4 regions of the Streptomyces sp. NPDC016851 genome follow, and region 3 is predicted to be linked to each of the others. Evidence: riboswitches for the same ligand, from Rfam matches in the RefSeq annotation. Region 3 holds a riboswitch; each other region holds the start of a gene.
The links. A riboswitch is a leader RNA that binds a small molecule or an ion and turns the genes downstream of it on or off. The one in region 3 is predicted to bind cyclic di-AMP.

Region 1 (5,736 bases), on a different contig from region 3:
GGCAGCCGGGTCGCCCGTACGGCGTGCCCCTGGGGCGCGGCCGCGTGCCGGGCGCCCTGGACCACGACCAGGGGCTTCGCCGCCGCCGTCCGGCGGGCGAGGCGGGTGAACTTGCGGGGGTTGCCGATGGACTCCAGGTACATGAGGACGACGTCGGTGTCCGGGTCCTCGTACCAGTACTGGAGGACGTCGTTGCCGGAGACGTCGGCCCGGTTGCCCGAGGAGACGAAGGTGGAGACGCCGGTCACGCCCGTGACGCCGCCGCCGCGCCGGTGCAACCGGGACAGCAGGGCGATGCCGATGGCGCCGGACTGGGCGAACAGGCCGATCCGGCCCGGGCGCGGCGTCTCGGGCGCGAGGGAGGCGTTGAGCCGCACCCGCGGCGAGGTGTTGATGATGCCGAAGGCGTTGGGCCCGATGATCCGCATGCCGTACGTGCGCGCCTGCCGCACGAGCTCGCGCTGGCGTTCGCGCCCCTCGGTGCCGCTCTCGGCGTATCCGGCGGAGACGACGACCAGCCCCTGCACGCCGTGTTCGCCGCACTCGGTGACGACCTCGGGCACGTGGTCGGCCGGCACGGCGACGACCGCGAGGTCGACCGGGCCGTCGATGTCCCGCACCGAGCGGTGGGCGGGGACCCCGTCGAGCTCCTTCTGTCCCTCGGGCAGTGCCTTGTTCACGGCGTAGAGGCGGCCGGTGTACCCGGCGTCGCGGATGTTGCCGAGGACGCTGCGGCCCACGCCGCCCGGGGTACGCCCCGCTCCGATGACGGCGACCGAGCCGGGCGCGAGCAGCCGCTGCACGGAGCGGGCCTCGGCGCGGTGCTCGCGCGCGTACTGCACGGCGAGGGAGCGGTCGGTGGGTTCGAGGTCGAACTCCAGACGGACGACGCCGTCCTCGAAGCTGCGCTTCTGGGTGTACCCGGCGTCCGTGAACACCTTGATCATCTTGTTGTTGGCGGGCAGCACCTCGGCGGCGAAGCGGCGGATGCCGCGCTCGCGGGCGACGGCGGCGATGTGCTCGAGGAGGGCGGAGGCGACGCCCCGGCCCTGATGGGCGTCCTGTACGAGGAAGGCGACCTCGGCTTCGTCGGCGGGTGCGGACGCGGGCGTTCCGTCCGCGCCGATCCGGTCGTAGCGTACGGTGGCGATGAACTCGCCGCCGACTGTGGCCGCGAGTCCCACCCGGTCCACAAAGTCGTGGTGCGTGAAGCGGTGGACGTCCTTGGCGGACAGGCGAGGGTACGGCGCGAAGAAGCGGTAGTACTTCGACTCGTCGGAGACCTGCTCGTAGAAGCTGACCAGGCGCTCGGCGTCATCAACGGTGATGGGCCGGATGCGCGCGGTGCCACCGTCGCGCAGCACCACGTCGGCTTCCCAGTGGGCGGGATACTCGTGCCGGTCCGGCGAGGTCTGCATGGGCCCCAGAGTACGTCTGGCGTCTGACAACGGCGCGAGGCAGTCTGTGGAGGGCGTCAGTCGGGTCGAGGCCGCGATCCGACGGCACCCCGGGCGGTACACCAGGACCGCTCCGGCGCAGCTTCACGTATGGGAAACTGGTCTAGACAACCCTGAAAACCGAAGGGCAGCAACACATGGCTGAGCGCCGCGTCAACGTCGGCTGGGCCGAGGGCCTCCACGCCCGCCCCGCCTCCATCTTCGTCCGAGCCGCCACGGCCGCAGGCGTCCCGGTGACGATCGCCAAGGCAGACGGCAACCCCGTCAACGCGGCCTCCATGCTGGCCGTCCTCGGCCTCGGTGCCCAGGGCGGCGAGGAGATCGTCCTCGCCTCCGACGCCGAGGGTGCGGACGCCGCCCTGGACCGGCTGGCGAAGCTGGTCTCCGAGGGTCTCGAGGAACTGCCCGAGACCGTCTGAGCATTCTTTCGCGCCTGATCCGGTACCCCCGGCCCGGCGCAACCAGAAGGGCTCGTCCGAATTCATCGGGCGAGCCCTTCGCCATTCCCGGCCACGGCCCGCCATTTCCGGTCACGGGCGGCCGCGTATTTCCCGTTCCCGGGCAACAGAAATAATCCCCCGCGAATTACCTTCTCTTTGTATACGGCTCTCGTGTTAATGCCGCAGGCTCGCCGTGTTTACGGGATGTTGCGAGTTCCTCACACGCTCGGCCCGCTCCCCGGCGGAGCCGAAACGCAGCCGGTGCGCGGCCGTCGCGCGCTCGGTGTGCAGCGCCGTGACCGCCCGCGCGCGCTCACTGTCCCCGCGCGCCACCGCGTCCACGATCGCGCCGTGCTCGGTCCAGGACTCCACGGGCCCGGCCGGCGCCTCGACGGTGTACATCCAGGCGATCTTGTGGCGGAGCTGGGTCAGCATCGAGGTCAGCGCGGGGCTGCCGGAGGCCTGTGCGAGCGTCTCGTGGAACCAGCCGCCCAGGGAGCGCAGGTCGTCGCTGTTGCCCCGGCGGGCGCGCTCCTGGCCGAGCCTGACCAGGCCGCGCAGGACCTTCAGATGGGCCTCGGTGCGGCGCTGGGCGGCGCGGGCCGCGCCGAGCGGCTCCAGCAGCAACCGCATCTCCAGCAGGTCGGCGGCCTCCTGCTCGGTGGGTTCGGCGACGCACGCGCCCGCGTGCCGCCGGGTGACCACGAAGCCCTCGGCCTCCAGGGTGCGCAGGGCCTCCCGGACGGGGACGCGCGAGACACCGTAGCGGCGGGCGAGGAGTTCCTCGGTCAGCCGGCCGCCGCGTTCGTAGACACCCGCGACGATGTCGTCCCGGATGGCCGTGCACACCGAGTGCGCCGGAATGCGCATGACCGACCTCCGTTTAATCCCCGTGAAACGTCGACGAGTGACACGTGTTCCGTGACTCTATTGCAATGAGCCGGAATTTCCGACGGCGGACCGGAATCCAGGGATATTTTTTGGACAGCCGGGCGTCACAAACGCCGAAAGCCCCGGCTCGGGGAGCCGGGGCCTCGGGAAGCGGAGTGGTACGCCGTCAGATGCTCACGCCGTGCGAGCGGAGGTAGGCGACCGGGTCGATGTCCGAGCCGTACTCGGGGCTCGTACGGGCCTCGAAGTGCAGGTGCGCACCGGTGACGTTGCCGGTCGCGCCGGACAGGCCGATCTGCTGGCCGGGGGTGACCTTCTGGCCCACCGAGACGCTGATGGACGACAGGTGGCCGTACTGGGTGTACGTGCCGTCGTTCATCTTGATCACGATCTGGTTGCCGTAGGAGCCGCCCCAGCCGGCCTCGACGACCTCGCCCATGCCGACCGCGTGGACGGAGGTGCCGCTGGCGGCGTGGAAGTCGACACCGGTGTGGCTGCCGGAGGACCACAGGCCGCTGCTGGCCTGGTAGGCGGTGGAGACGTACGAGCCGGAGATCGGGGGCACGAACGTGTTGAGGCGCTTGCGCTCGGCCTCGCGGGCGGCGCGCTCCTTGGCCTCGCGGGCCTTCTCGGCGGCCTCCTTGGCCTCCTTGGCCGCCTCGGCGGCCCGCTCGCGGGCGGCCTCCTCGGCCTTCTTCTTGGCGGCGGCCTCCTCGGCGGCCTGCTTCTGGGCGGCGGCCTGGGCGTCGATCTGCTGGGCCACGGTGTCGCCCATGGTGACGACGGGGGTGAGGCCGGTCTGCTCGACGGCGGGCTCTGCGGCGAAGGCCGGGGCGGCCACGGTGCCGATGACACCGGTGGTGGCGAGGGCCGCGACGCCCGCCGCGCGGGCGGTGCCGCGCTGCATCCGGCTGGGACGACGGTGCTTCCCGGTGGCGCGGGTGAACGCCATGGAGTGCCTGGTCCTTTCCTTCCTTCTCGCCTACCGGGTTAGCTGACGGGTTCGGAGCAGGAAGGTCTCCTACGGACCCCCTCGCGGCTCGCGCGGGCGTCCGATTCACCCCAGGGACTGCGGTGGGTCCCCGGCTCCCCTGGCTCGCGCCGTACGGGGACTCGGCGATGACTGTCCGGTGCCGCGGGTGCGGCGCACTGCCTGACGAACAGCCCGGACGAACCTAAGCGGGGCCACTTTCAATTCCCAAACGGATCCCGGTTTTTGTAGCGCATCCCACAGGGCAGACAGGCAACCTCCGCACCAATTCGGGCATAAAGGAGCCCTGGTGCCTTAGAAGACAACCAGGGCCCCTGCGCGCGTGTGCTCCTACTCGGCGGCGACGACCGAGACTTCGCCGATGCCCAGGGCCTCGACCGGGCCCTTGATCTGCGCCGCGTCACCGACGAGCACGGTCACCAGCCGGTCCACCGGGAAGGCGCTGACGGCCGCCGCGGTGGCCTCCACGGTGCCGGTCGCGGCGAGCTGCCGGTACAGCGTGGCCTGGAAGTCGTCGGGCAGGTGCTGCTCGACCTGGTCGGCCAGCGTGCTCGCGACGGCCGCCGCCGTCTCGTACTTCAGCGGCGCCACGCCGACCAGGTTCTGCACGGCGACGTCCCGCTCGGCGTCGGTCAGCCCCTCGGCGGCGAGCGTGCGCAGCACCGTCCAGAGGTCCTGGAGGGCGGGGCCGGTGTTGGGCGTGTCCACGGAGCCGCTGATGGCGAGCATCGCGGCACCGGTCCCGTCCGGGGCGGACCTGAGGACCTGGCCGAACGCCCGCACCCCGTAGGTGTAGCCCTTCTCCTCGCGCAGCACGCGGTCCAGGCGGGAGGTGAGGGTGCCGCCGAGGCAGTACGTGCCGAGCACCTGCGCGGGCCACACGCGGTCGTGCCGGTCCGGGCCGATCCGGCCGATCAGCAGCTGCGTCTGTACGGCGCCGGGGCGGTCCACGATGACGACCCTGCCCGTGTCGTCGGCCGTCACCGGCGGCACCGGGCGCGGCTCGGCCGCGGAGCCGGTCCAGGCGCCCAGCGTGTCGCCGAGCAGGGCGTCGAGGTCGATGCCGGTGAGGTCGCCGACGACCACGACCGTGGCCGTGGCGGGCCTGACGTGCCTCTCGTAGAAGGCGCGTACGGCCGCGGAGTCGATCGCTACGACCGTCTCCTCGGTGCCCTGGCGGGGCCGCGACATGCGCGAGTCCGACGGGAACAGCTCCTTGGAGAGCTCCTTGGCGGCACGGCGGGCGGGGTTGGCCAGCTCGTGCGGGATCTCGTCGAGGCGGTTGCGGACCAGCCGCTCGACCTCGCTGTCCGCGAACGCGGGGGCCCTCAGGGCGTCGGCGACCAGGCCGAGCCCCTTGGCGAGCCGGGAGGCCGGCACCTCCAGGCTGAGCCGGACGCCGGGGTGGTCGGCGTGCGCGTCGAGGGTGGCGCCGGCGCGCTCCAGCTCGGCGGCGAAGTCCTCGGCGGAGTGCTTGTCGGTGCCCTCGGAGAAGGCCCGGGCCATGATCGTGGCCACGCCGTCGAGGCCGGCCGGCTCGGCGTCCAGGGGCGCGTCCAGCAGTACCTCCACGGCGACGACCTGCTGGCCGGGGCGGTGGCAGCGCAGGACCGTCAGGCCGTTGCCGAGCGTGCCGCGCTCGGGGGCCGGGAAGGCCCACGGCTTGGCGTCGCCCGCCTGCGGCTGGGGGTGGAAGTCCATCGTGGCGAGCTCGGTCACTTGGCCGCCTCCTCGTTCTCGTTCAGGGCCGCGGCTGCGGTGTCGTCGGTGGTGTCGGCGTCCTCGGCGGTCTCCGCGTCGCCCGTCTCGCCGGCGACGGGCTCGTAGACGAGCACCGCGCGGTTGTCGGGCCGCAGGCGGGCCTTGGCGACCTCCTGGACCTCCTCGGCCGTCACCTCCAGCACGCGCTGCACGGCGGTCAGGGCGAGCTGCGGGTCGCCGAACAGGACGGCGTACC
Region 2 (5,736 bases), on a different contig from region 3:
CTGGCTGAAGGCGTACCTCGACATGCGGGACAGCAGGTACGGCTCGTACCGGTACCGGGCCGAGCCGTACGGGACCGTCGTCTGCCCGGCCGGTGACCTGGAGGGCCGGGGCTGTGCCGAGGAGCGCGCGGACGCCCTGGCCGCCTACACCCAGGCCCTCCTCTTCACCGTCACCGGCAAGCGGCGGCACGCCGGGAAGGCCCGGCAGATCATGGACGCCTGGTCGGCCACGCTGCGCCGGCATGCCGGAGAGAACGCCCCGTTGCAGGCCGGCTGGACCGGGTCGGTCTGGGCCAGGGCCGCGGAGATCGTGCGGCACACCCCGGGCGCCGGCTGGCCCGCCGAGCGCGTGCGGCGCTTCGAGCGCATGCTGCGCACGGCCCATCTCCCCGAAGTCGCCGTCACCGACCCGGACTTCACCGGGAGCTGGGACCTGGTGGCGACCGACGCGGTCATCGCCATCGCCGTCTTCCTCGACGACCACCGGGCCTTCGGCCACGCCCTGGAGCGCTTCCGGGAACGCGTGCCCGCCTACTTCTACCTGGAGAAGGACGGCCCCGCTCCGCTCACCGTGCCCGGCTCCGGCCTCGCCACGCCGCGGCGGACGACGGCGTACTGGTCCGGGCAGGCCACGTACCGGGACGGTGTCGCCCAGGAGACCTGCCGCAGCTTCCGGCACGTCGGTGTCTCGCTCGCCGCCACCGCCCACATCGCCGAGACGGCCCGGCACCAGGGCGTCGACCTCTACGGCGAGGCCGAGGACCGGCTGGTGGCCGCGCTCGCCCTGCACGCCCGTCACCAGCGGGGCGATTCCGTGCCCGGGTGGCTGTGCGGCGGCCGGATCAAGGGGAGACTCGGGCCGCACCTGGAGGTCGCCCTCAACCACCTGGAGGGCCGCCTCGGCCGGTCCGTCCCGGCCGCGCACGCACTGGCCGTGCGCACCCGGCCCGCCGGCACCGACGGCCTGTTCACCGCCTGGGAGACCCTCACCCACGCGGGCGACCCGGACCGCTGAGCACCGGGTGTGCGCGAGCGGTCCCGCGGATGGCGTACACTGGAGTCACAACGACGCGGGGTGGAGCAGCTCGGTAGCTCGCTGGGCTCATAACCCAGAGGTCGCAGGTTCAAATCCTGTCCCCGCTACTGAAGGCCGAGGGCCGGAATCCGAAAGGGTTCCGGCCCTCGGTTTTTTTCCTGGGTTCTCCATTACCGCCGACATTACTGTCGGTGAGTGAAGCACGCCGCTCCGCATCACAACTGACACACCGTCAAAACCCGTGAGTCACTTGCGTGGTGGTCAACTCGCCCGTTTTGGGCTGGTCGTGGCAGGTTGGTCCGCACGAAAAAGGTTAATGATCAAGCGGAATCGCTGGAATACCCACCGCGCGTCTATTAACGTTCGATAACGCAGCGCGGTCGTCCCAGCCGTCACAGAAGGCGGCTCCGTGCGCACGCGCCGAATCCTGAAAGGGAACCGGGGAACCACCACTTGGGGTGAATCGAGCGGATGCCGCCGTGGAAGCACGGCCGGTATACGCGCGTAGGAGACCTTCCTGCTCCGAACCCGTCAGCTAACCCGGTAGGCGAGAAGGAAGGAAAGGAGTACGCCCACGTGGCGTCCAACCGGCCTGCCCCCGCGGCCCCGTCCGCGCCGAACCAGCGCGACACCGAAACCTTCGGCTACGGCGGTCACCACACCGACGAGGGCCCGTTCCAGGAATGGAACCCCACCGCGGAGTCCATCCGCCCCATCCGTGGCCGGCATCGCGTCACCAAGCAGCGCGGCGGAGGCCTCGCGCGCAGCTCCACCGTCCTCGGCGTCGGCGTCATAGCCGCCGTGGGCGCGGGCGGCATGGCCAGCGCCCAGACCGGCAAGCCGCCGGTGTCGATCTCCGTCCCGGATCTGCCCTCGGTGGGTTCCCTCATCTCGGACGACGACACCCCCGAAGGCTCCGCCACTCCGCTCAGCGACCTCACCACGGCGTCCGCCGACACCGAGCAGGGCACCTCCGGCGCCGGTGAGGCACTGCGCGCCCGGATCATGGCGCAGGTCGAGCACCAGCAGGAACAGATCGAGACCAAGGCCGCGCAGGACGCCGCCGAAGCCGCCCGGAAGGCGGCCGCGGAGGCCGCCGCCAAGGCCGAGAAGGAAGCCAAGGCCAAGGCCGCCGAAGCCAAGAGGAAGGCGGAGGAGGAGGCCCGGAAGAAGGCCGAGGCCGAGCGGCTCGCCGCCCTCGCCAAGCAGTACACGCTGCCGACCTCCGCGTACACCATCACCTCGACCTTCGGTCAGGCCGGCGCCTACTGGTCCTCCGGCTACCACACCGGCCTCGACTTCGCCGCCCCCACGGGCACGCCGATCAAGGCGGTGCACAGCGGCACCATCACCGAGGCGGGCTGGAACGGCTCCTACGGCTACAAGACGGTCCTGACCCTCGATGACGGCACGGAGATCTGGTACGCGCACCAGTCGTCCATCGGCGTCAGCGTCGGCCAGAAGGTCAGCACGGGCGACGTCATCGGCCGCGTGGGCGCGACCGGCAACGTCACCGGGGCGCATCTGCACCTCGAGGTCCACACCGGTGGCTCCAGCAACGGCATCGACCCGCTCGCGTGGCTGCGGGGCAAGGGCCTGAGCATCTGAGCGACGGCGGCGTTTGCGGTCTCGTGCGGGTCTCGTACGGGGGTTTCGTGCGGGGGGTTCGTGCGGGGCCGTTTACGGGAGTTTTGCGTCCGCTGTGGAATGAGCCTCCCCCGCACGGCCGTTGACACGGAGCATGACTTCTCTTCGCAAGCTCGGCTCCTCCGACCTCGAGGTCTTCCCGCTCGCCCTCGGCGGCAACGTCTTCGGCTGGACCGCGGACGAGGCCCAGTCGTTCGCCGTCCTCGACGCGTACACCGCCGCGGGCGGCAACTTCGTCGACTCCGCCGACGTCTACTCGGCGTGGGTGGACGGCAACCAGGGCGGAGAGTCCGAGACCGTCCTCGGCAAGTGGCTGACGTCGCGCGGCAACCGCGCGGACGTCGTCGTCGCCACGAAGGTCAGCCAGCACCCCGAGTTCCAGGGCCTGTCCGCCGCCAACATCAAGGCCGCCGCCGACGCCTCGCTGCGGCGCCTCGGCACCGACTACATCGACCTGTACTACACCCACTACGACAAGCCCGACGTGCCGGTGGAGGAGATCATCGGCGCGCTCGACGAACTCGTGACGGCCGGGAAGGTGCGGCACATCGCCGCCTCCAACATCTCCGCGGAGCGGCTGCGGGCCTCCCTGGAGTTCTCCGACCGCGAGGGGCTCGCCCGGTACGTCGCCCTCCAGCCCCACTACAACCTGGTCTCCCGCGACACCTACGAGGGCGAGCTCCAGGACCTCGCCGCGCGGACCGGCCTGGCGGCCGTCCCGTACTACGCGCTCGCGTCGGGCTTCCTGACCGGCAAGTACCGGCCCGGTACCAGCGTCGACAGCGCGCGGGCGGGCGGTGCCGCCCAGCACCTTCAGACCGAGCGTGGCCGCCGGGTCCTCGACGCCCTCGACGAGATCGCCGCGGCCCATGACGTCCCCGTCGCCACGGTCGCCCTCGCCTGGCTCGCGGCCCAGCCGACGGTGGTGGCGCCGATCGCGTCCGCGCGGACGGTGGAGCAGCTGCCCGCGCTGATCGGGGTCGGGGAGCTGACGCTGACGGAGGCGGAGGTCGGGCGGCTCGCGGAGGCTTCGGCCTGAGGGGTTCCGACCGGGGCCGATTGGGGGGGGCGGCTACGACCGGTACGGGTTGTACGCGGGGTACGGGATCTCGTACGAGGGGTACGGCGTCGGCATCTCGTACGTGGGGTACGGCGTCGGCGTATGTGTCGGCGTATGTGTATGTGTCGGCGTATGTGTCGCAGGATGGCCGTACCCGTACGCCCCGTGTACCGGCCACGGCGGGGCCGCCACCGGTACCGGAGGGGCCGTGATGCGGGCGGCGTAGTCCAGCGCGGGGCGGGCCGTCTCGCGGCGGCGCCACAGCTCGTCCAGCAGTTCCCGTTCCCGTGCGACGAAGTCGGCACCGGCGCGGCCGCGGCGGCCCCGGTGCCGGAGGAACGCCAGGGACGTCGCGTACGCCTCGTAGCGCGCGACCTCCCGTGCCGCCGCCCGGCCCGCGTGGCGGCGGGCGTACTGGCGGGCGATCCGCCGGGCCTGCATGGAACCGAGGGCGTAGGGCTCGACAGGAGACAGCCACCCGGCCACGGCGTAGGCGGGCAGCTCCGCCCGTACGGTCTTCAGCTCCCGCTGCCGGGTCCAGATCACCAGCCATGTCAGCAGCCCGAAGATGGGCACCATGAACGCCGCGTACACGGCGAAGAACCCGTATTCGCCGAACGAGGACGAGCCGTTCCACATCGCGTGCATGCCCATCGCGAGCAGCAGTCCGGAGAGCGGGAAGGCGACGCGGCGGATGTGCTGGCGGTCCGCCGCGAGCGCGGAGACGCCGAAGCCGATGCCGGTGAGGACGGTGAAGAGCGGGTGCGCGAACGGCGACATGATGATGCGCACGAAGAAGGTCGCCGCCGTGACGGAGGCGATGCCGGTGCCGCCGGTGAGCTGGTCGGTGCCGAAGGCGGTGCCCAGGTAGAGGATGTTCTCCGTGAACGCGAAGCCGGTGGCGGTGACGCCGGCTGTGACGACTCCGTCGAGGATGCCGGTGAAGTCGCGGCGTCGGAAGAGGAAGACCAGTAAGACGGCCGCCGCCTTGGCGATCTCCTCGACCACCGGCGCTATGACGGTCGCGCCGAGTGTGTCCGCGCTGGAGGGGTCCGCCGTGGCCGTCGCTATCCAGCGGGTCGCGAAGCTGTTGGCGACGATCGCTATCAGCGCCGCCGCGCAGGCGCCCCAGGCGAAGCAGAACAGCAGATTCCGCCAGGGGCCCGGTTCGACCCGGTCCAGCCAGCGGAACGAGGCTATGAGCAGGGGCACCGGGAGCGTGGCCAGCCCCAGCCCGACCAGGAACCCTTCCGTGCCGGTCTCCTCGCGGACCAGGGCCAGGATGACGAGGCCGGATATCGCGAGGAGCGTGGTCAGCGCCCCGTAGCGCACCCAGGCGCGTTGCCACCAGTGGGCGTGCCGCAGGTGGCCGGCGGCGGGTGCGCCGTCGACGGGACCACGGGGGTATGGGTGTGGGGGGCAGGTGGCCACGGCATTGACCCTAACGACGGATGGGCGCTGTCCGCAGGCGGAAGGGACGCGGGTACGGGTGTGGTCCGTGCGGTCAGGCGCCGGCGGGGGGTTGGTCCACGTGCTGTACGCGGCGGAAGAGGAGGTCGTTCACGACATGTCCCTTGTCCAGTCCCTGGCCCTCGAAACGGGTCAGGGGGCGGAAGTCGGGACGGGGCGCGAAACCGCCGTCCGCCTGCGTGTTCTCGAAGTCGGGGTGTGCCGTGAGTACGTCGAGCATCTGTTCGGCGTACGGTTCCCAGTCGGTGGCGCAGTGCACGATCGCGCCGGGCCTGAGGCGGCTCGCGGCGAGGGTCAGGAAGTCCGGCTGGATGATCCTGCGCTTGTGGTGCCGCTTCTTGGGCCACGGGTCGGGGAAGTAGACGCGCAGGCCGTCGAGGGAGTCCGGGGCGAGCATCTCGCGGAGGAGGATGATCGCGTCGCCGTTGCCGACCCGGACGTTGGACAGGCCGGTCCGGTCCGCGAGGTTGAGCAGGTTGCCCTGGCCGGGGGTGTGGACGTCGACGGCGAGGATGTTGGTGGT
Region 3 (5,736 bases):
GGCGGGCAGCGTCCGCTCGGCCAGCGCCTCGGCGGTGGGGCCGGGCAGATCGGCGAAGCCGTCGTCGAAGGTGAGCAGCACGGGCCGGGGCGGCAGGGGCGCGCGCCCCGCCAGATGATCGGCGACCGCGCTGATCGTGACGGGGGTGCGGCCGCTGCGGACCACGGCGTCGAGATGCGCGGCGAACTGCTTCGGCGTGACCGTGAACTCGGCGATCCAGCCGGGCGGATCGTCCATCACCGAGTGGTACAGGAAGACCGGGATGGCCGGGGAGCCGGCCGCGCCCGGTGCCGGTATCGGCCCTTCACCCTCCTGCGCAGCCCGCTCCGTCCCGCCTCTGCCGTCCCCTTGGCCCTCGTCCCGCGTGCGTGCCGACGTCCTCATCTCGCCCCCTCACCACGCGCCCGCAGCGCCCGCCGCGCGCGCAGATAGCCGACAGGCCCGTACACCATCCCCCGGCGCTGCAACCGCGACAGCCGCCGCGGCCAGGGATGCGTCCGTGTGTCGTGGTCGCCCGGCGCCCCGCCGCCCTCCGTCTCGCGTACGGCGGTCAGCGCGCGGGCGTGGGCGAGGCCGCGGGGCAGCTTCGCGAGGAACGCGGGCAGCAGCGCGGGGCGGTTCACGAGCACCGCGGTGAGATACGCGGTGAGCCCGGCGCCGTAGCCGTACGCCTGCGTCTCCAAGTCCTGCCAGGTCTCCCGGTGGTGGTGCCACACCAGTGCGGACGGGGTGTAGCGCAGCCGGTGGCCCTCGGCGAGGACGCGGACGAAGCCGTAGAGGTCGTCGCCGCCCCGGGCGGCCGTACCGGCACCGGTGGCCGGGTCGAAACCGCCGACGGAACGCAGGACGGCCGTCCGGAAGGCCATGTTCGCACCGGAGCCGAACCGCCCCGCCGTGAACGGGAACAGCGGCTCGTCGCCCGGCGGCCGCGCCGGGTCGTACGTCCTTGGAGTGAAGCCTTTGGCGAAGCCGCCGTGGCTCTCCAGCAGCACCTGGGCCGGCGTGGTCAGCCGTGCGGGCAGGATCAGCCCGGTGCTGCACCCGAGTCCGGGGTCGGCGGCGAAGGGCGCGGTCAGCTCGGTCAGCCAGCGCGGATCGGCGACCACGTCGTCGTCCGTGAAGGCGACGACCTCGCCGCGCGCGGCCGCGAGACCCGTGTTGTGCGCGACCGCGAGGCCGGGCACCCGCTCGCAGACGTACCGCACACGCTCGGCGTACTTCCGCTCGATGAGCTCCCGCGTCTCGCTCGTCACCGGAGCGTTGTCCACGACGACGATCTCGAACCGCGAATGGTCCTGCGCCAGCAGCGAGTCCAGCGCCCGCGCCAGCTGCCCGGCACGCTCCCGGGTGGCGACGACGACACTCGTGTACGGCGGCTCACCGGCCTCAGGAGTCGGCCGCGCCTTCTCCGGCTCCGCGAGCACGGCCCTCGCCCGCTCAGCGAGCACGGCCCTCGCCCGCTCCGCGAGCACCGCCCTCGGGTCCGCCCCCTGAGGCACCCGCCCGAGCAGCGTCCCGACGGGCCGCCCGTCCCGTCTGACCAGCACGAACACCTCGCCGTGCGTCACCGGCGGGCTCCCCGGGCCCGGTCTGAGCACCACCTCGTCACCGTCGAGGTCCAGCTCGGCGACCTGCACCGCATCGATGTCCAGGAACCGCCGTATCTCCTCCTGCGCACGTGCCGAACGGGCCATGGGCCCCTCCCCCCTCGTCATCAGGATCGTCGTCAGGTACGGCGCAGCCGCGCCGCGCCCTTCAAGGTCCGCGCGGCCAGCGCCGCGAGCCGTGGCCTGCCACGGACGAAGCTGTGCGCGCGGCGCGCCGGCTCGCGGCTCAGCCAGTGCAGCGCCGCGCCCGCCCCCGGTCGCGTCACCGCACCCTCGTACACGGGCAGTTCGCCCGTCTTCAGCGCGTCCTTGTACTCGGCCGCGCCCCGCCCCAGGTCGAGCATGTCGATGCCCTCTGCGGCCGCCGCCTCGGCCATGCGCAGGTGCAGCACCAGACCCGGCGAGTACTTCGCGAACTCCGGGTCGTAGGCCGGGAACCAGCAGGCCAGGACCGATGCCGAGCGCAGTCCGAAGTGTGCGGCCAGCGGCCGCCGGCCGGCGTACAGCACGGACAGCGTGCCGCTGCACTCGGGCGCCCGGGTCTCGGCCAGCCGCCCCACGAGCCGGGTGATCCACTCCCGGGCGAACCGGTCCCGGCGGCCCGTCCTGCGGTACTGCGCCGACTTCCACTCCATGAGCGTGCGCAGCGCGGCCGGCTCGCGCTCGTCGAAGACGAACCGCAGCTCGCCGACCTGCCGGCCCAGCCTGCGCTCCTTGGCCAGGGTGGTCTTCAGGAACTTCGGCGACTGGGCGCGCAGCACCGACTCGTATGTCTCGTAGCCCTTCTCCACGTCGATGACGTAGGTGGCGTGCTCCTCGGCCGCGTACCGGACGAACAGCCGCTGCTCGGCCTCCAGGTTGTCGAAGGCGAAGCTCGACAGCGAGCAGGCCCGCAGCAGTTCGCCCGTGTCCAGACGCAGGCCGGGCCGCAGGATCGCGCCCTGCGCGTCCGAGACGCCCAGCCCGATGGCCCGTCCTTGCCCCAACGGGCCCCGTTCATGGGGCAGGAAGCCGGCCGGCTCCAGCCCCTCGTACACCACCGCGACCCGCGCCCGCGGCTTCACCAGGCCGACGGCTTCGGCGAACTCCGGTTCCATGAAGGGGTTGCGCGGTGTCTCCGACGCCGCGCGCAGCGCGCGCCAGCGCTCCTTCTCCCCCTCGCCGAGCTCCCCGGGCCGAGCCACACGTATGCGCCCACTGCTCAACCTGACCCCCCGATCAAGTCCCCCCTGGACACTTGGAAGGTACCGCCCGAGACGGCCCCACGGGTAGGTAGCGGACCATCTTGTTGCCAACTGGTGCAGAGGCCTTCAACCGGGCAATCGGCGTGCGCCGTGCGATGAAACGAAGGGGCGCGTTGTCCGTATTCTCTGATCATGGCCGCACCCCTCGCATATTCACTCATCGCCACCGACCTGGACGGGACGCTGCTGCGCGGCGACGACACCCTGTCCGACCGGTCCCTCGCCGCACTCACGCGGGTGGTGGACGCCGGTGCCCGGCACCTCGTGGTGACGGGCCGGCCGGCGCCGAGAGTGCGGCCGCTCCTGGACGACCTCGGCTGTACGGGGCTCGCGGTGTGCGGACAGGGCGCGCAGGTGTACGACGCCGGCGCGGACCGGCTGCTGTGGTCCATCACTCTGGACCGGGAGCTGGCGGAGACCGCCCTCGGCAAGATCGAGGCCGAGGTGGGGCAGGTGTACGCCGCGGTCGACCAGGACGGGGTCGACGGCCTCACGCTCATCGAGCCGGGCTACCTGATGCCGCACCCGACCCTGCCGGCGGTGCGGGTCGACCGGCGCGACGACCTGTGGGGCGAGCCCATCAGCAAGGTGCTGCTGCGCCATCCCCACCTGTCGGACGACGAGTTGGCGGCGACGGCCCGCTCGGTGGTCGGTTCACTGGCGACGGTGACGATGTCGGGGCCCGGCACGGTCGAGCTCCAGCCGTGCGGCATCACCAAGGCCACCGGCCTGGCGCTGGCCGCCGAGCACCTGGGGCTGCGGCCGTCGGACACCCTCGCCTTCGGTGACATGCCCAACGACATCCCGATGTTCGACTGGGCCGCCCACGGCGTCGCCATGGCCAACGCCCATCCCGAGCTCAAGGCCGTGGCCGACGAGGTCACCCTGTCGAACGAGGACGACGGCATCGCCGTCGTCCTCGAACGACTGCTGGGCGGGACGGATCAGTACGGGCCGTTGACGTTGTCGATCGAGCCGTAGCGGGCCGCCGCGTAGTTGCAGGCCGCCGTGATGTTGGCGACCGGGTCGTACGGGTCCCACGACGTGCCGTCCACGTGGTAGGCCTGGAAGGTCGGGTCGATGGTCTGGAGCAGACCCTTGGACGGGGTGCCCTTGGCGGCGTTCGAGTCCCAGTTGTTGATCGCCTGGGGGTTGCCGGACGACTCGCGCATGATGTTGCGGTGGATGCCGTCGTACGAACCCGGGATCCCCTTCTGCGCCATGATGTCCAGCGCCTCGCGGATCCAGCCGTCCAGGTTGTTCGCGTAGGTCTTCACGGAGGCCTGGGTGGCCTTGGCGACGCCACCGGCGGGCTTCGCGGCCGGCTTGGCGGGGGCGGAGGACTTGGTCGCCGTCTTCTTCCCGGCGTCCGCCTTGGCCGTCTTCACCGTGAGCTTCAGACCCGGGTGGATCAGCTGCGGGTTGTCGCCGACGGCGGCGCGGTTGTCCTTGTAGAGCTGCTTCCAGCCGCCCGACACGTCGTACTTGTCCGCGATGCGGGCGAGCGAGTCGCCCTTGGTGACGGTGTACGTGAGGGACTTGGCGGGCTGGGCCGCCTGCGGCACGGACTGCGACACGGTGGGTGCGCTCTGGGCCGGCTGGGCGGCGTTGGCCTGCGTCGCGCCGATCAGCGGCAGGGCGAGGGCCGCTCCGCCGGTGCCGGCGGCCATGACGCGACGGGTGAACTGACTGGTTCTGGGGCGACGGTGCTTGCCTCGGGGCATGGGGATGTTCCTCTCCGGCGCCTGCGAGGTGAGCTGTCGGGTTCGGGCCGGGAGGTGCCCGGCCGCGTACGGCGCTGTGCGCTGTACGCGGCTTCACCCCGAGCCGTTCCGCTGCGCGGACCGGCGACTTACCTGGGTCCCCCGCTCCTGCCCTGCGTGAGTGAGTGGGTTCGTGTGGGGTGTCCGGGCGGTGGCAGGATTCGGCGTCCGCCGGACAGGCCCGGAACGTATGCGAGAGCACATGTCGGGAACAAGCACCGGAGTCACATATCGAGCGGTTGACCTTGGTCAGGGGCGTATGGGGCACTTGATCCTTTGCTGGAGCCAAGGCTCAACTTGCGTGCGGCGGAAGGAGGTACGGGCCGGTGCCGGAGTGGGATGTCCCAGGGGATAACGTGATTCAACTCACTGATCACGAGTCCGTGGGGCGATTTGCACTTAGGGGAATTCGCTTATCCAATGCCGCAAATCGTGCATAGCTCGCTATCGGCTGGTAAGTCGATAAATGTCTGTTCTTATGAGCTGATCGAAAACATTGCGGTCGTGATCGGATACCACCCGGCCTGTAACCCTGGGCGCTGGCGGTGATCGAAACGTGACCGGATACGCTGACTCGAGTGATGGCAGCGACCTATCGACAAACCGCGTAATCACCAGCAGACACACCGGCAGACACCAGCAGACAGGAGACCCCTCGTGACCGACGTCGGGCCGTTCGGGCTGAGCGTGCGGGACCAGGCTCTGGAAGCCGATGTCCAGGCCGGGATGGCGGCTGTCGAGGAAGGCTTGCTCGAGGCCACCAAGAGTGAGGTGCCCTTCATCACGGAGGCCGCCCAGCACCTGGTCCGGGCCGGTGGCAAGCGGTTCCGTCCGCTGCTCGTGATGCTCGCCGCCCAGTTCGGCGACCGGTACGCGCCCGGGATCGTGCCGTCGGCCGTCGTCGTGGAGCTGACCCACCTCGCCACGCTGTACCACGACGACGTGATGGACGAGGCCACCGTGCGGCGCGGGGTGGCGAGCGCGAACGCCCGCTGGGGCAACTCCGTCGCGGTCCTCACCGGGGACTTCCTCTTCGCCCGCGCCTCGCACATCCTGGCCGACCTCGGCCCGGAGGCGGTGCGGGTCCAGGCCGAGGCGTTCGAGCGGCTGGTGACCGGGCAG
Region 4 (5,736 bases), on a different contig from region 3:
GAGGGTCATCGGCAGCCGCCGCGGCCACACCGGTCACCAGCACCTGCCGTGGGTCGCGCTCGACACCGACGCGACCGAGGAGCACGGCGAGGTCTACGCATGCGCCCTGGGCTGGTCCGGGTCATGGCGGATCGCCGTGGCCCAGCTCCCGGACGCACGCGTGCAGATCACCGGCGGGGCCGGCTACGACGAATCGGGCCTGCTGATGCTGGGCACGGGGGAGTCGTACACGACTCCCGTCTTCGCCGGGCTCTGGAGCGACGGCGGGCACGGCGGGGCCAGCCGCGCCTGGCACGCCTATCAGCGGACGTACGTGATCCCGGACGCGGACCAGGACCGGCCGGTGCTGTTCAACTCGTGGGAGGCCACCGAGTTCGACATCTCCGAGGAGCAGCAGCGGGCGCTCGCCGAGCGGGCCGCCGCCATGGGTGTCGAGCTGTTCGTGGTCGACGACGGGTGGTTCGGGACGCGCACCAGTGACCGTGCCGGACTCGGCGACTGGGCCCCCAACCCCGACCGCTTCCCGGGCGGCCTGAAGCCGCTCGCCGAGCACGTGCACGGCCTCGGCATGCAGTTCGGCATCTGGGTCGAGCCGGAGATGGTCAACCCGGACAGCGAGCTGTACCGCGCGCACCCGGACTGGGTGCAGTACCAACCGGGACGAAAGCGGACGGAGTTCCGCAATCAGCTCGTACTGAACCTCGCCCGCGAGGACGTCCAGGAGTACCTCTGGGAGCAGCTCGACGGGCTCCTCTCCAGCGCGCCGATCGACTACGTCAAGTGGGACTTCAACCGCTGCTTCACCGACGCCGGGTGGCCGGACGACTCCTACCCGCAGCGGCTCTGGGTCGACCACGTGCACGCCCTGTACGCCCTGCTGGACCGGCTGCGGGCCGCCCACCCCGGGGTGGCCTTCGAGTCCTGCTCGGGCGGCGGCGGCCGGATCGACCTCGGTGTGCTCGGCCGTACGGACCAGGTGTGGACCTCGGACAACACCGACCCGCTCGACCGGCTCGCCATCCAGCACGGCTTCAGCCAGATCCACCCGGCCCGGGTCATGGCCGCCTGGGTCACCGACAGCCCGAACGCCATGCTCAACCAGCGGGCCAGCTCCCTGAGGTTCCGGTTCGTCAGCGCCATGGCCGGGGTGCTCGGGGTCGGCGGTGACCTCACCCGGTGGACGGAGGAGGAGCTCGCCGAGGCGCGGGACTGGGTGGAGCTCTACAAGGAGATCCGGCCCGTGGTGCAGCGCGGCGACCTGTACCGGCTGCGCCCGCCGGAGGGCGGCCTGAGCGCCGTTCAGTACGTCCTCGGCGAGGAGACCGTCGTCCTCGCCTGGCTCCAGGCGCAGCGCTACGGCGAGCCCGTTCCGGCGCTCCGGTTGCGGGGTCTCGACCCGGCGGCGTCGTACGAATGCCGCGAAACGGGCGAAGTTCACCGGGGAGCCGTGCTGCTCCATCACGGGCTGCGGGTCGGTCTGCGCGGCGATCTGGACGCCACCGTGGTCCGGCTTAAGCGCAAGTAGCCCTTCTGTCCGAATAGGGAGCGCTTCGACTGTTTAGGTATAACGTGCCCCGGCTGTAAAGGAGATGAGGCCGGGGTGCGTGAGCATCGTCATATTCGTGACGATGTGTTGTTGCCATGTGCACGTAATTCCGGCGTTATTCAGGGAGATTGCGGGAGGCTGGAGATCGGTAATCCACGCTCCGTGACGGAAAAAATGTCGGCGCGTCAAGAAAAAGGCCGTCACAGGCAACCGCGAGCTTGTCCCTTTGCGTCCTGGTCGCTTACGTTCCCCACCAATCCGGACGGACGCCTAATCCTGCCGCCGCCCGGAGCCCGCACACACTGACCCGACGTACGGCAGGAGCGGGGGACCCACAGGTAAGACGCCTGTTCCGGTTCCCGGAACGGCTTGGGGTTAAGCCGCGCCTCGGCGCGGCCGGGCATCTCCAGTCCGAACCCGACAGCTCACCTCGCAGGCGACGGAGAGGAATTCGCCATGCCCGCGAAGGGTAAGCATCGCCGCCCGAAGTCCCAGCGTTTCACCCGCTCCATCGCCGTCGCCGGAACCGGTGGGGCCGCTCTCGCCCTTCCGCTCATGGGGGCCACCGGCGCCCACGCCGCCACCCCGCAGTCGGCTCCGGAAAAGGCCGTCCAGTCCGCGCCGGCCGCCGAGAAGAAGGCCACCGAAAAGGCCACGGGCGCCCGCTCGTACACCGTGCGGGCCGGTGACTACCTCGCGAAGATCGCCGACGAGCAGAACGTCGACGGCGGCTGGAAGAAGCTCTACTCGGACAACCGTGACGCCATCGGTGACGACCCGTCGCTGATCCACCCGGGGCTGAAGCTGGCGGTCGGCAAGAAGGCGGCGGCGAGCGAGTCCCCGGCCCCGTCGAAGGCCTCGGCCTCCAAGCCCTCGAAGTCCTCGGCCTCGAAGTCGTCCGCCGCCGAGTCGCCCTCGAAGCCGGCCGCCGCCAAGCCCGCCGCCGCGACCTCCAGCGGCTACAGCGCCCCGGTGGACGGTGCCACCGTCGGCACCCCGTACCGGATGTCCGGCAGCATGTGGTCCAGCGGCTACCACACGGGTGTCGACTTCGTCGTCCCGACGGGCACCTCGCTCAAGGCCGTCGGCGCGGGCACGGTCGTCTCCGCCGGGTGGGGCGGCGCGTACGGCAACCAGGTCGTCATCAGGCTGAACGACGGCAGCTACGCGCAGTACGCCCACCTGTCCTCGCTCTCCGTCTCGGCCGGCCAGACCGTGAGCGCCGGGCAGCAGATCGGCCTGTCCGGCGCCACCGGCAACGTGACCGGACCGCACCTGCACTTCGAGATCCGCACCACGCCGGACTACGGCTCGGACGTGGACCCGGTCGCCTTCCTGCGCTCGCACGGCGTCTCCGTCGGCTGACCGACCGCGTCACCACCTGCCTGACACGCGACCGAAGGCCGGACCCCGATCCCCGGGTCCGGCCTTCGGTGTGCGCGCACCTTCCGACCGTCCCAAGGGATCGACAGCGGGCGGCAGTTGGGACACAGTGATCCCGTCCGGAGCGCAAGCGCTTTCTGGAGCCTTCCAGGCGGATCCCCAAGGAGACCTGTCCCGTGCCGACCACTCGCAGAGCGTTCGCAACCCTGGCCGCCGGAGCCGCCGCGGCGGCCCTCGTCCCGACGGGCACCGCCCACGCCGCGCCCCGGCACCGCCGCCTCATCGCCCGGGACGACTTCTGTCACGGTCTCGCCCAGTGGGCTACCGAACTCCAGAACGGTGGCACCGTCACCGCGTCCCGTGGCGTTCTGGAGATCGACGTGCCGAGCGGGGCGACCGTATGGTTCAGGCAGCGGCTCGAAGGGCCGTACGTCCTCGAGTACACCGCCACGCCGGTCTCCGAGGGTGGGGCCAACGACCGAGTCTCGGACCTCAACAACTTCTGGAACGCGACCGACGTCCGCTCCCCGGGCGACCTCTTCGCGACGCCGCGCGGTGGGGCGCTGGAGGAGTACGACCACCTGACGACGTACTACGCCGGTTACGGTGCCAACTACAACACCACGACCCGGCTGCGGCGGTACGTCGGGCAGCCCGGTGTCCGGCCCCTGGTCTACGACTACACCGAGCCGCTGCTGGTGCCGGGTGAGCCGAACCGCGTGCGGATCGTCTCCGACGGTTCGACGGTGCGGTGGTGGAACAACGGGAGGCTCGTCTTCGACTACCGCGATCCGGAGCCGTACACGAGTGGGCACTTCGGCTTCCGGACCGTGTGGAGTCACTTCCGGATCACAGGATTCCGGGTGTGGCGACTGAACCCCCAACATCGCTGACAGGTGTCCTATTCCGGAGTTGGTGAACACTTGGGGAGTGGCTTATCTCACCGCCCGTCAACCCTTTCCTACGGTCGCGTAGGTCACATTGGAAGGTGAATCATGTGCTGCTGTGGCAGACGATTCGAAGAGTGACAGCACAGCAGTGATCGGGTCGTACGTGGCGGTGGGGGACAGCTTCACCGAGGGCGTCGGTGATCCCGGCCCCGACGGGGCGTTCGTCGGCTGGGCCGACCGGTTCGCCGTCCTGCTCGCCGACCGCCGGCCCGAAGGCGACTTCCACTACACCAACCTCGCCGTGCGCGGGAAACTCCTCGACCAGATCGTGGCGGACCAGGTTCCGCGGGCCGTCGAAATGGCCCCGGACCTCGTCTCGTTCTGTGCCGGGGGCAACGACATCCTCCGGCCGGGTACCGACCCGGACGAGGTGGCCGAGCGCTTCGAGCGGGCCCTGGTGCGGCTCACCGCCGTGGCCGGCACGGTGATGGTGACGACCGGGTTCGACACGCGTGGGATGCCCGTGCTCAAGCACTTGCGCGGCAAGATCGCGACGTACAACGGGCATGTGCGGGCCATCGCCGACCGGTACGGCTGCCCGGTGCTCGACCTGTGGTCCCTGCGCAGTGTCCAGGACCGCAGGGCCTGGGACGCCGACCGGCTGCACCTGTCGCCGGAGGGGCACACGCGGGTGGCGCTCCGCGCGGGGCAGGTGCTCGGGCTGGAGGTTCCGGCGGACCCGGAGCAGCCGTGGCCGCCGTTGCCGGCTCGGGGGCCGCTCGAGGTCCGCCGGGACGACGTGCACTGGGCGCGGGAGTTTCTGGTGCCGTGGATCGGGCGGCGGCTGCGTGGGGAGTCGTCGGGGGATCATGTGACGGCGAAGGGTGCGTTGTCGCCGGAGGACATCCGGATGCGGATCGCTGCGGTGGCTTAGCTGCCGCCGGCCGCCGCTGCGGGCAGTCGTGCCTCCCCCAGTGCCTTAAGGGCCTGGGAGGTGCCCCCAGGCGGCACGGGTGGGCGCAGCGGCACCCCGCTCCGCCGGGCTGCGCACCCCCCGTCCCGGGTAGCCGCCGGCAGCACCCCGCGCCGGTTCGGCTCGGCTCGATGTGCTCGAACGGGTGATTACGGCGAGGCGAACCCCGTGAAGGCGGCATTCGGCGGCCGCGGCCCTGAACCATGTGCGTCACGCTCATGGACAGGGACCGCGGAGGACTGCATGGACCGTCGTACGTTTCAGCGAGGGCTTGTCGCGCTCGGTGCCGCGGGAGGAGCCGGTCTCGCACTCGGTCCGGACACCGCGTCGGCCGCGCCCACGAGCCCCGGCGCGCTCCGGAGCCGGTCGCTGAGGGAGTACGCCCTTCCTGAGGCCGGGCAGACCCATGAACCCGTGAAGGTGCCCGGCGCCCCGCTGCTCCTCATCACCCAGTGGTACCCCAGCCGACTGCTCAAACTCGCACTGGACCCGCACACCGAACAGGTCACCGGGCTGGAGCAGTTCCCGCTGGGCGACGACGCGGACCTGCCGCACGGTCTGGCCGCCTCCACCCGCTACCCGGGCAGGATCTGGGCCACGCTGGAGGGCGGGAACCACTTGCTGCTGCTGGATCCCGCGCCGCACTCGTTGAAGGCGGCACCCCGGGTGCTGCGCGATATCCCGATTCCCGATGGGGGGAAGGGCCCTCACTACGTCGGGGAGTACGGCGACCTGTTGTGGGTCAGTCTCAAGGGCACCAATGAGGTGCTGGCCATCGACCACCGTCACCCCGAGCGCCACTGGTTCTTCGAAGCCCGGGCGCAGCCGATCTTCGTCGGGCGGCACCCGGTGAGCGGCGAGTTCTACGCGAGCCAGGACAAGGCCAGTTCCCTGCTGCGCATTCCGTTCCCGTCCGGTCGTACGACGCAGATCGCGATTCCGCC

Region 1: another riboswitch for cyclic di-AMP. It lies ahead of ACZ3I3_RS14080 (M23 family metallopeptidase); the one in region 3 lies ahead of ACZ3I3_RS06865 (transglycosylase SLT domain-containing protein).
Region 2: another riboswitch for cyclic di-AMP. It lies ahead of ACZ3I3_RS20375 (M23 family metallopeptidase); the one in region 3 lies ahead of ACZ3I3_RS06865 (transglycosylase SLT domain-containing protein).
Region 4: another riboswitch for cyclic di-AMP. It lies ahead of ACZ3I3_RS18455 (M23 family metallopeptidase); the one in region 3 lies ahead of ACZ3I3_RS06865 (transglycosylase SLT domain-containing protein).

Annotation. Positions count from the first base shown of each region.
Region 1 covers NZ_JBVHEP010000007.1:217,132-222,867, forward strand. Annotated here, with positions in the region: gene ACZ3I3_RS14065 (bifunctional acetate--CoA ligase family protein/GNAT family N-acetyltransferase) at 1-1,418, opposite strand, end outside; gene ACZ3I3_RS14070 (HPr family phosphocarrier protein) at 1,595-1,876, shown strand; gene ACZ3I3_RS14075 (GntR family transcriptional regulator) at 2,072-2,767, opposite strand; gene ACZ3I3_RS14080 (M23 family metallopeptidase) at 2,955-3,740, opposite strand; cyclic di-AMP (ydaO/yuaA leader) riboswitch at 3,754-3,917, opposite strand; gene ACZ3I3_RS14085 (M16 family metallopeptidase) at 4,110-5,498, opposite strand; gene ACZ3I3_RS14090 (M16 family metallopeptidase) at 5,495-5,736, opposite strand, start outside.
Region 2 covers NZ_JBVHEP010000012.1:19,660-25,395, reverse strand. Annotated here, with positions in the region: gene ACZ3I3_RS20385 (alginate lyase family protein) at 1-1,015, shown strand, start outside; tRNA gene ACZ3I3_RS20380 (tRNA-Met) at 1,070-1,143, shown strand; cyclic di-AMP (ydaO/yuaA leader) riboswitch at 1,445-1,601, shown strand; gene ACZ3I3_RS20375 (M23 family metallopeptidase) at 1,613-2,644, shown strand; gene ACZ3I3_RS20370 (aldo/keto reductase) at 2,778-3,722, shown strand; gene ACZ3I3_RS20365 (PrsW family intramembrane metalloprotease) at 3,756-5,174, opposite strand; gene trmB (tRNA (guanosine(46)-N7)-methyltransferase TrmB) at 5,248-5,736, opposite strand, start outside.
Region 3 covers NZ_JBVHEP010000003.1:320,552-326,287, reverse strand. Annotated here, with positions in the region: gene ACZ3I3_RS06885 (polysaccharide deacetylase family protein) at 1-237, opposite strand, end outside; gene ACZ3I3_RS06880 (glycosyltransferase family 2 protein) at 381-1,694, opposite strand; gene ACZ3I3_RS06875 (GNAT family N-acetyltransferase) at 1,727-2,791, opposite strand; gene ACZ3I3_RS06870 (HAD family hydrolase) at 2,984-3,832, shown strand; gene ACZ3I3_RS06865 (transglycosylase SLT domain-containing protein) at 3,796-4,575, opposite strand; cyclic di-AMP (ydaO/yuaA leader) riboswitch at 4,579-4,752, opposite strand; gene ACZ3I3_RS06860 (polyprenyl synthetase family protein) at 5,272-5,736, shown strand, end outside.
Region 4 covers NZ_JBVHEP010000010.1:217,046-222,781, forward strand. Annotated here, with positions in the region: gene ACZ3I3_RS18450 (alpha-galactosidase) at 1-1,525, shown strand, start outside; cyclic di-AMP (ydaO/yuaA leader) riboswitch at 1,837-1,998, shown strand; gene ACZ3I3_RS18455 (M23 family metallopeptidase) at 2,003-2,911, shown strand; gene ACZ3I3_RS18460 (DUF6250 domain-containing protein) at 3,106-3,822, shown strand; gene ACZ3I3_RS18465 (SGNH/GDSL hydrolase family protein) at 3,968-4,753, shown strand; gene ACZ3I3_RS18470 (NHL repeat-containing protein) at 5,036-5,736, shown strand, end outside.